4 regions of the Dactylosporangium maewongense genome follow, and region 2 is predicted to be linked to each of the others. Evidence: riboswitches for the same ligand, from Rfam matches in the RefSeq annotation. Region 2 holds a riboswitch; each other region holds the start of a gene.

Region 1 (2,194 bases), on a different contig from region 2:
TCGACCGGGTACGGCACCGCCCGGTCCAGGCGCAGCCACAACGGCGCCGCACCCTTCGCGGTCGGTAGCCGCAGTCGCCGCCCGTCCAAGGTGAACGTGCCGTGGTAGTAGCGGACCGGCAGCAGACCGCGCCGCTTGCGCGGGAACCGTGCGGACAGGTCACCGGCCTTGCGGCGTTTCGCCGCCGTGAACCAGGCGTCGGAGTACCGGCGTAGCACCGACCGGGCCCCGGTCGTGTCCAGGTCACCGAAGGTGCCTGGACCGGCCGTGGACAGCTCCCGGCACAGTGCCTGATACGACACCACCGGCGGCGCCTGATGCCGCCACCGCCAGTGGTTGACCTCCAGCACACACGCCCACACGTCGCCGGCCGAGCGCAGCAGCCCGAAACACCGCTCCCTCTGACCACGCGTGACCCGCAACCCGACCCGGCAGGTGCGGTGCACCACCCGGGCAGCAGCAGGATCACGACGGCGAGGCATACGAACACTCAAGCACAGGGGTACGACAGAAAATCCCGGCCAACGTTCGTGGACACAGCACTAGCGGGCCTTGCCATGGCAGTGCCCCTTGCGTAACGTCATGGGTCGCTTGGTCCGGTTCATGCTCACAGCAGGTGACGCCGGGCAGGCTCGCTGAGTCGTGCACGCACGAGCCGGGGACCCACCGCATGTCTGGGGTGAATCCGCGGGCCGACGGCCTGTGGTAGGGCGACCTTCGCGCCCGAATCCGTCAGCTGACCCGGTAGGCGGACGCGTAAGGAGAAGTGTCTGTGCACAGCCGTTACCCCCATCGCCGAGGTCCTCGCAGGGCGCGTGCCTGCTCGTCCGCGCGCCGAGCGGCGTCAACAGGACGCTAGTGCCGCCTGCTGTCACGCTGCGGGTGGTCACAGTCGCGTAGGTGCCGGCCGCTCCGTTTGCAGCGGCTACTGACGCAGTGCGGCAGGGAGCCGCAGGCCCGTGGCCTGTGCGCCATCCGTCCGGCTGCTGAGGTGGCGAGCTGGCCTGTGCGCTGCGCGTTCGCGCCGCGCACGTCACTTCTTGCTGCCCGATGGCTGTGCATCGCGTGTCGTCGCACGTCATGCCCGTATCGATCGCCCTGCTCCGGGCTACTGGAGACTCGTTGTGAACCTTGAATCCGTACAGCCGCAGTCCCACCGCGCCGGGGATATCCGCCGGCCGCGGATGGCGGTGACCATGTGCGTGATGCTCGCCGCGGCGGCCGTGGCCGGCATCGTGCTCAGCCAGCTCGGCGATCCGCCGTCTGGGCGCACCGCAGCGGCGGGCGCGGCGCTGACCACGAAACCACCGAAGGCCGACGGGGCGGCGCCGTCCGCGCCGACGACGATGCTCCTCAAGTACCAGTTCCAGCTGCAGCCGAACTACTACTTCTGCGGGCCGGCGGCCACCCGGATCGCGCTCACGGCAGCCGGCCACGCCGTCAGTCAGGACGAGGCCGCGGCCATGCTGGGCACCACCACCAACGGGACGAACTCGGCCCTCGACACCACCCGCGTACTCAACCAGGTGCTCGGGCACGGCCGCACGCTGTACCAGACCAGAGAGATCCCGGTCTACCCGGCAACGCCCGCGCAGGCCGCGCAGCTTCAGACCGACGTGCTGACCACGGTCGGCGGCGGACGGGCAATCGTGGCAAACATCGCCGGACACGTGACCGACACCGCCGGTGCCGTGCACGCCTACGAAGGCGGTCACTACCTGACGGTCGTCGGATACCGTGACGGCGGCGGGACGGTGAAGATCGCCGACCCGGCCGACCCGAGCGGGGACGGCACCTACTGGCTGAGCACTCCCAAGCTGGCCGACTGGATCTCCTCGCGCGGCTACTCGTATTGATTCCCGGCATCGCCGATCAACTGACGGTGGCAGGGCGGCGTCGTGGTGGCCGGCCGTCGTGGGCTCAGTCCTGGCGTCCAGCGTCCTGTTCGTGGTCACGATGTGGGTGTCCGGTGGCAGTCTGCGCGGCGCGTTGCCGGGCGGGGCGGCGATGGGCATGCTCAGCCATCGACCCGCACTGAAGCGGCGACCGGTCAGGCTGCCGGGTGAGTTCCTGGTCGGTGGTGTGGAGCTCGCATAACGCCACCCGGTTCGGGAAGCATGCCGTGGATGCCCGGGAGTGTGGGATTGCGTCGAGTCCGGCTGTGGAACGGATTGCAGCGCCGAGGTCACGCCGT
Region 2 (2,194 bases):
TGGTCGGGTTCGGCGGCGGCGTCGTGCCGCCCCCTCCGCCGTTGCAGGTGTACGGGTCCCAGTACCAGGTGCTGATCGTCGGGCTGTACCCCGGGTTGTCGTGCTCGGCGATGTAGTACTTACCGTCGGTGAACTTCACGATGTCACCGGTCACGTAGTTGCGACCCTGCACCCACGCCGGGAAGCTGCACCCGCCCGCGGACCCGGTCTGCGTCGGCGGCTGCGGCGTGCTCCCGCCGCACGACCCCTGGTCCTGCCACACGCCGGTGTTCCCGGGCGGCGCCTCGTTCTGCGTCCACCACTTGGCGAGGAAGTTGTGCCCGTTCCGCGACACCGTGGCACCCCCGGTGTACACGGCCGACGCCTGCCACGCCGGCGCACAGGTGGCCGCCGACGCCGGCAGCATGTTGAAGACGGCGACGACGCCACCGACGACGGCGGTCGCGGCGAGCCCCGCCCACAGGCGCACTCTGGACACCAGATCACTTCCGTTCAGATCGACGCTGAGCCCCCATCCGACCAGCCACCACCGCGGTACAGGAGCAATCACATCGATTTATGAAGAATCTTTACGGTTCCGCTAACCTCACCTTTCCGAGGTGACTCGGGGTGACACGGGGTGACCGCGGGGTGGCGTAAAACAATCGCCCGGGCGAGAACGTTGCCGGCAGGGTGAGGCCAGTTGAGTGATTTCCGTCACGCGAGATTCTTTCGGCAAGCTTAGGCGACCTGCTTGGACGGCGCGGTTTCGAGAGGTGCGTCACAGCGGCGGACAGGCAGTACGCTGCGCGGTCTGATCGCCCTGGGTAGGCTGGCCGTCGGTCCCGTCCGACATGGCGCCGCCCCCCGCGGCGCCGGGCGCGACTGCCGCCCAATCGCCGGCTCGACACCGGCGAATCGGGGACCCAACCGCACAGTGGGGTGAATCCGCGGGCAACCGCGGTAGGGGTCGTTCCGTCCCGAACCCGTCAGCTAACCCGGTCGGCGGCCGACGGAAGGAACAACGAGCCAGATGTCATCACGACATCCCGGTCGGCGGATCATCGCCGTCCTGATGACGGCCGCCGTCCTTTTTGGGATGGCCGCCACTCCGGCCGCCGCCGAGCCGGGAGACGACACGGGCGACGAGGGATCCAACGCGTCCCTCGCCCAGGTCCTCGACGAGAGCACCCGCGCGTGGATCGAGGCCAAGGACAAGTACGACGCCTCGGTGAAGAACCAGGCGGACCTGACCGCCAAGCTCGCCCAGACCGAGGCCAACCTCGCCAGGGTCACCGAGCAGGTGTCGGCGATCGCCGTCGCCGCGTACCGGACGGGGCCGCTCACCACGTTCGTGGCGCTGATGGACTCGGGGAGCCCCACCGGCTTCGCGGAGCGGGCCGGCTCGATCGACGAGATCGCCCACCACAACGACAACCTGCTGCGCGAGCTCAACCAGCTGAAGCGGGACCAGGCGGCGCAGAAGACGGCGCTCGAGGGCGAGGTCAAGCTCCAGCAGGAGCAGGTCGCCGTCATGGCCGCGAAGAAGAAGGAAGCCGAGAAGGGCCTGGCCCAGGCGGGCGGGCCGAGCAACGGCTTCGTGTCGGCCAACCTGCCGCTCGCGCAGCCGTCGCCGCGCAACGCCAGCGGCGGCTGGTCCTCGGAGTCGTGCAAGCAGAACGACCCGACCACCAGCGGCTGCATCACGATGCGCACGCTGCACGCGATGCAGCAGGCGCAGGCGGCGGGCTTCAAGCGGTTCGTGTCCTGCTACCGGCCGAGCGGGCCGTACGAGCACCCGAAGGGCCGCGCGTGCGACTTCTCGGTGCAGGCCAAGTCGGGCTTCGGTGGCGTCGCCGCCGGTGAGGACAAGGTCTACGGGGCCAACCTGGCGACGTACTTCGTGAAGAACGCGGACCGGCTCGGCGTCATGTACGTCATCTGGTTCAAACAGGTGTGGACACCCGCGGTCGGCTGGCACCATTACAGCGGCGTGGGCGGGGACCCCTCCAGCGACCACACCAACCACGTGCACCTCTCGCTCCTGTAAGCACCGCCAAGACCTCACGTCTGCGTACGGCCGGCCGATAGGGCAACTGTCGACCGGCCGACGCAGGGTGAGGGGATCCGAAGTGAAGCACCGACTCGTGACGCGCAGCGACTTCGACGGCCTGGTGTGCGCCGTCCTGCTGCGTCACCTGGACCTCATCGGCGA
Region 3 (2,194 bases), on a different contig from region 2:
AGGGCAAGTCGAGCCTGGGGCGGCTCGGGCTGCTGACGCACTCGACCGCGGGGTTCATCGACCCGGGGTTCTCCGGGCACGTGACGCTCGAGCTGTCCAACGTGGCCAATCTGCCGATCATGCTCTGGCCGGGGATGAAGATCGGGCAGCTGTGCATCTTCCGGCTGTCCTCGCCGTCGGAGCACCCATACGGGTCCGCGGTATACGGCTCCCGGTACCAGGGCCAGCGCGGCCCGACGGCGAGCCGCTCCCACCAGAACTGGCGGACCTGGCCGACGACGTGAACGCCGGCGGCCAGGTCCCGAAGCCCTAAGCCACTCTGCCGTACCCGGAGATCGGTGCGGTGTCGATCTTCTTCATGCGGACCACGTCGCCGGTGGTCGGGGCGTGGACCATCCAGCCGCCGCCGACGTACATCCCCATGTGGTGCATGTCGCTGTAGAAGAAGACCAGGTCGCCGGCCTTGAGGTCGGCTCTGCTGACGCGCTTGGTGTCCGAGTACTGCCACTTGGTGTAGTGCCGCAGCGTGTGGCCGGCCTGCTTCCAGGCGTAGAGCGTGAGGCCCGAGCAGTCGAAGGTGTTGGGGCCCTCGGCCGCCCACACGTACTTCTTGCCGATCTGCTGGCAGGCGACCTGCGCGGCCTTCGCGGCGTCGCCGCCGGAGTATTCGACGGGGCAGGCGACGGGGCGCAGCTCGCCGGTCGCGCCACTGGAGCCATACGCCTTCGTGCGCATGTCGTTGAGCGTCTTGATCTCGGCGTTGATGGTGGTTTCCTTCGTCGCCATCTCCGCCTCGGCGGCCTTCTGCTTGGCGATCAGCTCGTCGAGCGGCTTCTTCTGGTCGTCGAGGACCTTCTTGCTGTCCATGACGTCCTTGATGCCCTCGGCCTCGTCCTTGGCCAGCATGTTCAGCATGACGAGCTGCTCGGCGAAGGTGTCCGGCGAGCCGGTCGTCATCAGCGCGTTGAAGCTGGAGACCCGCCCGGTCTTGTACTGCAGGACCGAGAACGCACTCACCCGCAGCAGCGCGTTGTCGACCTGCGCCTGCAGCGGGTCGATCTGGCTCTTCAACTGCGCCTGCTTCGCCAGGTTGGCCTTCAGCTCGCCCTTGAGCTGGTTGTGCTGCTCGATGATGGGCTCGACTTCATTCCACTTCTTGTCGATCTGCGCTTCGAGCTCGGCGGGCGTCGGGTCGGCGTGAGCGAGTCCGGTGACTCCGACGACGAGCGAGAGACAGCCGAGCGTGGCAACGAGGAGCCGAACCAGACGGTTGGGCCGCATCGAGGGGGCACTCCTTCTTCCAGCCGCCTACCGGGTTAGCTGACGGGTTCGGACGGGAAGGTCGTCCTACCGCAGATCGCGGATTCACCCCGATGACGCAGGTGGGTCCCCGGTTCAAAAATCGACTCGGCGGTGCCGTCTGGCGCACCCGTGGTGGGCGCGGACATCCATCCGACCGGAATTTACGGTATGGCGAGTGACCCAGAGGAGCAAGCGGGTGTCCGATTTAACCGAAAAGTCAGGGCGCCCGAGTGATGAACACATCATCAATTGCACCGGCGAACTGGTCGTTGTTCGCACTGGTTCCCTTACCGCCAATACAGAGTGGATCCGCGTTCACTATGGACAGTGACGGAGGAATGGCCGCCCGACCCCTGGGTTGACCGTCCACGGCCACCGTGAGCAGGGCGTCACTGCGCGAACACTCGATCCGGTGCCATCGCCCGTCAGCCACGCTAAGCGATGCGAGGGCTACGTAAATAGTAGATCCACCCACGCCGACAATCACGCAACTGGGGCGCCCCGCGGCGCCGTCCACCTGCAACTTGAACTGACTGTCACCGACCGAGAACCCTTTTTGCAGAACATTGGCGCCTTTGGAAGTCTCATTGGGCGCGACGAGCACGCTCGCGCCATACGAGAACGCTTCCTGGCCCGGATTGAGGAATTCAGCGGGGCCGCTCTGCAGGATGGCGCGTGCGCAACTCTCCGCACCGTAGTGCTCACACGGCTGGGGAAATCGCACCGCGAGTCCGCCGTTGTGCGGCACGGTCGACAGCTGGCCGCCGGCCCTGCGGACCCGCAGCGGGAGCCGGCCCGCGCCGTCCAGCACCGGTCCCGTGATCCCGCTGTCGAAGCTGTACCGCAGGACCGTGGCCGAAGGCGCGGCGGCGACGAGCGAGGGCGCGGCCGG
Region 4 (2,194 bases), on a different contig from region 2:
CGACCCTGCCGTAGCCGTACAGCGTGTCGATGTCGACGGGAGCGACCTTGACGACCGTGCGGCTGTTCGGGGCGTGGATGATCTGGTTGTTGCCGATGTAGATGCCCACGTGCCCGAGGCCGTTGTAGAACACCAGGTCGCCGGGGGCGAGCTGGCTGCGGGAGATGTGGCGGACCTTCGACCACTGCTGCGCGGCGTTGTGCGGCAGCGTCACGCCGGCCGCCTTCCACGCCATCATGGTCAGGCCCGAGCAGTCGAACGTGTTCGGTCCGGCCGCGCCCCACACGTACTTCTTGCCGAGCTGCGCCCAGGCGTAGTTGACGGCCTTGCCGGCGTTGCCGGACACGGCCGGCGGCTTGGCCGGGGTCGTCGCCGGGGGCGGGGTGGTGGTCTTGACCTTCGCCGCCGCGGCGGCCGCCTCGGCCTTGGCCTGCAGCGCGTCGAGGCGGGCGATGTCACCCTCGATCTTCTTGCGGCGGGTCTCCAGCTCCGTCTTCTGCTGGCTCTGCGCGGCGAGGGTCTCGTCCAGGCGCCGCTGCTCGGTGTCGAGCGCGCCCTTCGCCGCCGTGTACGCCGCCAGGTCCCGCTGCTGGCTGTGCGAGATCTGCTGGAGGGTGCCGACGCGGGCGGTGAGCGTGTCGGTCGACGTCGCCCCCAGCATCAGCGACAGGGTGCCGAGGTCGCCCCCGGTCTTGTACGCGTTGACCGCGAGCGCCGAGGCGTTGTCCTGCGCCGTCGCCATGGTCGCCTGCAGCGGCGCCATGTCGGCCCGGAGCTTCGTGATCGCCGCCTGGGTGGTCTCCAGGTCGCCGTTGACCTTGTTGTACAGCTCGACGACGTGCTCGACCTCTTGGTTGCCCTTGTCGATCTGGGCCTGGAGCTCCTGCGGCGTCGGGTCCGCCTGCGCGGCGCAGGCCGGGGCGATCATTGCCGCCACCGCCAGCGCGACGACCGAGGCGCGGAGCGTCGTACGTCCGTTGAACACGGCACAGTCCTTCTTCGCTGACCGCCTACCGGGTTAGCTGACGGATTCGGGCGAGAAGAAGGCGCGCCCTACCGCGCCCCGGTGTGGCGGGCGCGGATTCACCCCATGGGGAAGCCCCGATTGGTTCCCCGGCTCACCGGCCGCACGCATCGTGCCCGCGCGACCGACAACTCGGCGGTGGCTGCCCGGCCACCCCGGCGGGGCGGGCGATGTCCGGCAGGCCGGCCCAAACGTAACGCCGGACCACACTGCCGGCGCTCGATCTAAGCCACACTTAACGTAGACACAAGACTGACCTGCCCGGCTCGTCACCGGTGGCGGTCGGTGGAGCGGGCCATGACGGCCAGGCCGGCGACGGCCAGCAGGGCGAGGGCGGCCGGGATGAGGAACACCCGCGGGAGCCCGATGGCGGCGGCGCCGGTGCCGCCGGCCGCACCGCCGAGGGCGGAGGCGAGCGCGGTGGAGCTCATGAAGATCGCGGACGCGGTGGCGACGGCGGTCGGCAGGAGCCGCTGGGCGACGATGATGCCGAGCGTGGCGAAGACGCCCCACACGCCGCCCATGAGGATCTGCCCGGCGAACAGACCGGCGGCGTTGCCGGTGACGGCGAAGCAGACGTTGGCGGCCACGCCGAACCCGGCGCCGAGGACCATCAGCTCCATCATGCCGGTCCGGCGGGCCACGACCACGGCGACGGGCATCAGCACGATCTCGACCAGCGGCTGGATGCCGATGACCGCGCCGCTGAGGCCGGCCGGGAAGTGCAGCTGGTCGTTCATGTACAGCGGGAGGTACGCGTACTTGACGGGCTCGCCGGCGTACACGAGGACGTAGAGGCCGGTGAACGCCAGCAGCGGCAGCATCGCCCGCAGGCCGGGGCCGCGGTGGCCGGCCCCCGGCGCGTCGCCGGGTCCGGCCGGTGCCGCCGGTGCTGTCCGGAGCGCGCCGAGCGGCACGATCTGGGCGAGCGTGCAGACCGCCGTGGCGACCAGCATGGTGCGCAGCGACGTCTGCGCCGCCAGGAACGACCCGGCCACCGGGCCGACGACCCAGCCGCCGGTCAGGGCCATCCGCACGACGGCGACCACCCCGTCGTTGTTCGGGCCGGGGTGCGCCTTGAGCTCGTCGTGGACGGCGGCGAAGAGCTGCGACGTCGCGGCGCCGCCGAACCCGCCGACGACGGCGCTGATGACGTAGGGCATCCACAGC

What was found. Region 2 has a riboswitch for cyclic di-AMP ahead of ABD332_RS07785 (coiled-coil domain-containing protein). Riboswitches for the same ligand answer to the same signal wherever they lie in the genome.
Region 1: linked by a shared signal. The riboswitch ahead of ABD332_RS47935 (C39 family peptidase) and the one ahead of ABD332_RS07785 (coiled-coil domain-containing protein) in region 2 are both predicted to bind cyclic di-AMP.
Region 3: linked by a shared signal. The riboswitch ahead of ABD332_RS39145 (C40 family peptidase) and the one ahead of ABD332_RS07785 (coiled-coil domain-containing protein) in region 2 are both predicted to bind cyclic di-AMP.
Region 4: linked by a shared signal. The riboswitch ahead of ABD332_RS36865 (C40 family peptidase) and the one ahead of ABD332_RS07785 (coiled-coil domain-containing protein) in region 2 are both predicted to bind cyclic di-AMP.

Annotation. Positions count from the first base shown of each region.
Region 1 covers NZ_BAAAQD010000029.1:15,407-17,600, forward strand. Annotated here, with positions in the region: gene ABD332_RS47930 (RNA-guided endonuclease InsQ/TnpB family protein) at 1-482, opposite strand, end outside; cyclic di-AMP (ydaO/yuaA leader) riboswitch at 624-766, shown strand; gene ABD332_RS47935 (C39 family peptidase) at 1,206-1,856, shown strand; gene ABD332_RS47940 (hypothetical protein) at 1,915-2,097, shown strand.
Region 2 covers NZ_BAAAQD010000002.1:187,078-189,271, reverse strand. Annotated here, with positions in the region: gene ABD332_RS07790 (glycoside hydrolase family 19 protein) at 1-478, opposite strand, end outside; cyclic di-AMP (ydaO/yuaA leader) riboswitch at 867-1,003, shown strand; gene ABD332_RS07785 (coiled-coil domain-containing protein) at 1,079-2,029, shown strand; gene ABD332_RS07780 (exopolyphosphatase) at 2,112-2,194, shown strand, end outside.
Region 3 covers NZ_BAAAQD010000019.1:104,872-107,065, forward strand. Annotated here, with positions in the region: gene dcd (dCTP deaminase) at 1-284, shown strand, start outside; gene ABD332_RS39145 (C40 family peptidase) at 310-1,281, opposite strand; cyclic di-AMP (ydaO/yuaA leader) riboswitch at 1,291-1,423, opposite strand; gene ABD332_RS39150 (LamG-like jellyroll fold domain-containing protein) at 1,520-2,194, opposite strand, start outside.
Region 4 covers NZ_BAAAQD010000017.1:170,334-172,527, forward strand. Annotated here, with positions in the region: gene ABD332_RS36865 (C40 family peptidase) at 1-985, opposite strand, end outside; cyclic di-AMP (ydaO/yuaA leader) riboswitch at 993-1,172, opposite strand; gene ABD332_RS36870 (MFS transporter) at 1,294-2,194, opposite strand, start outside.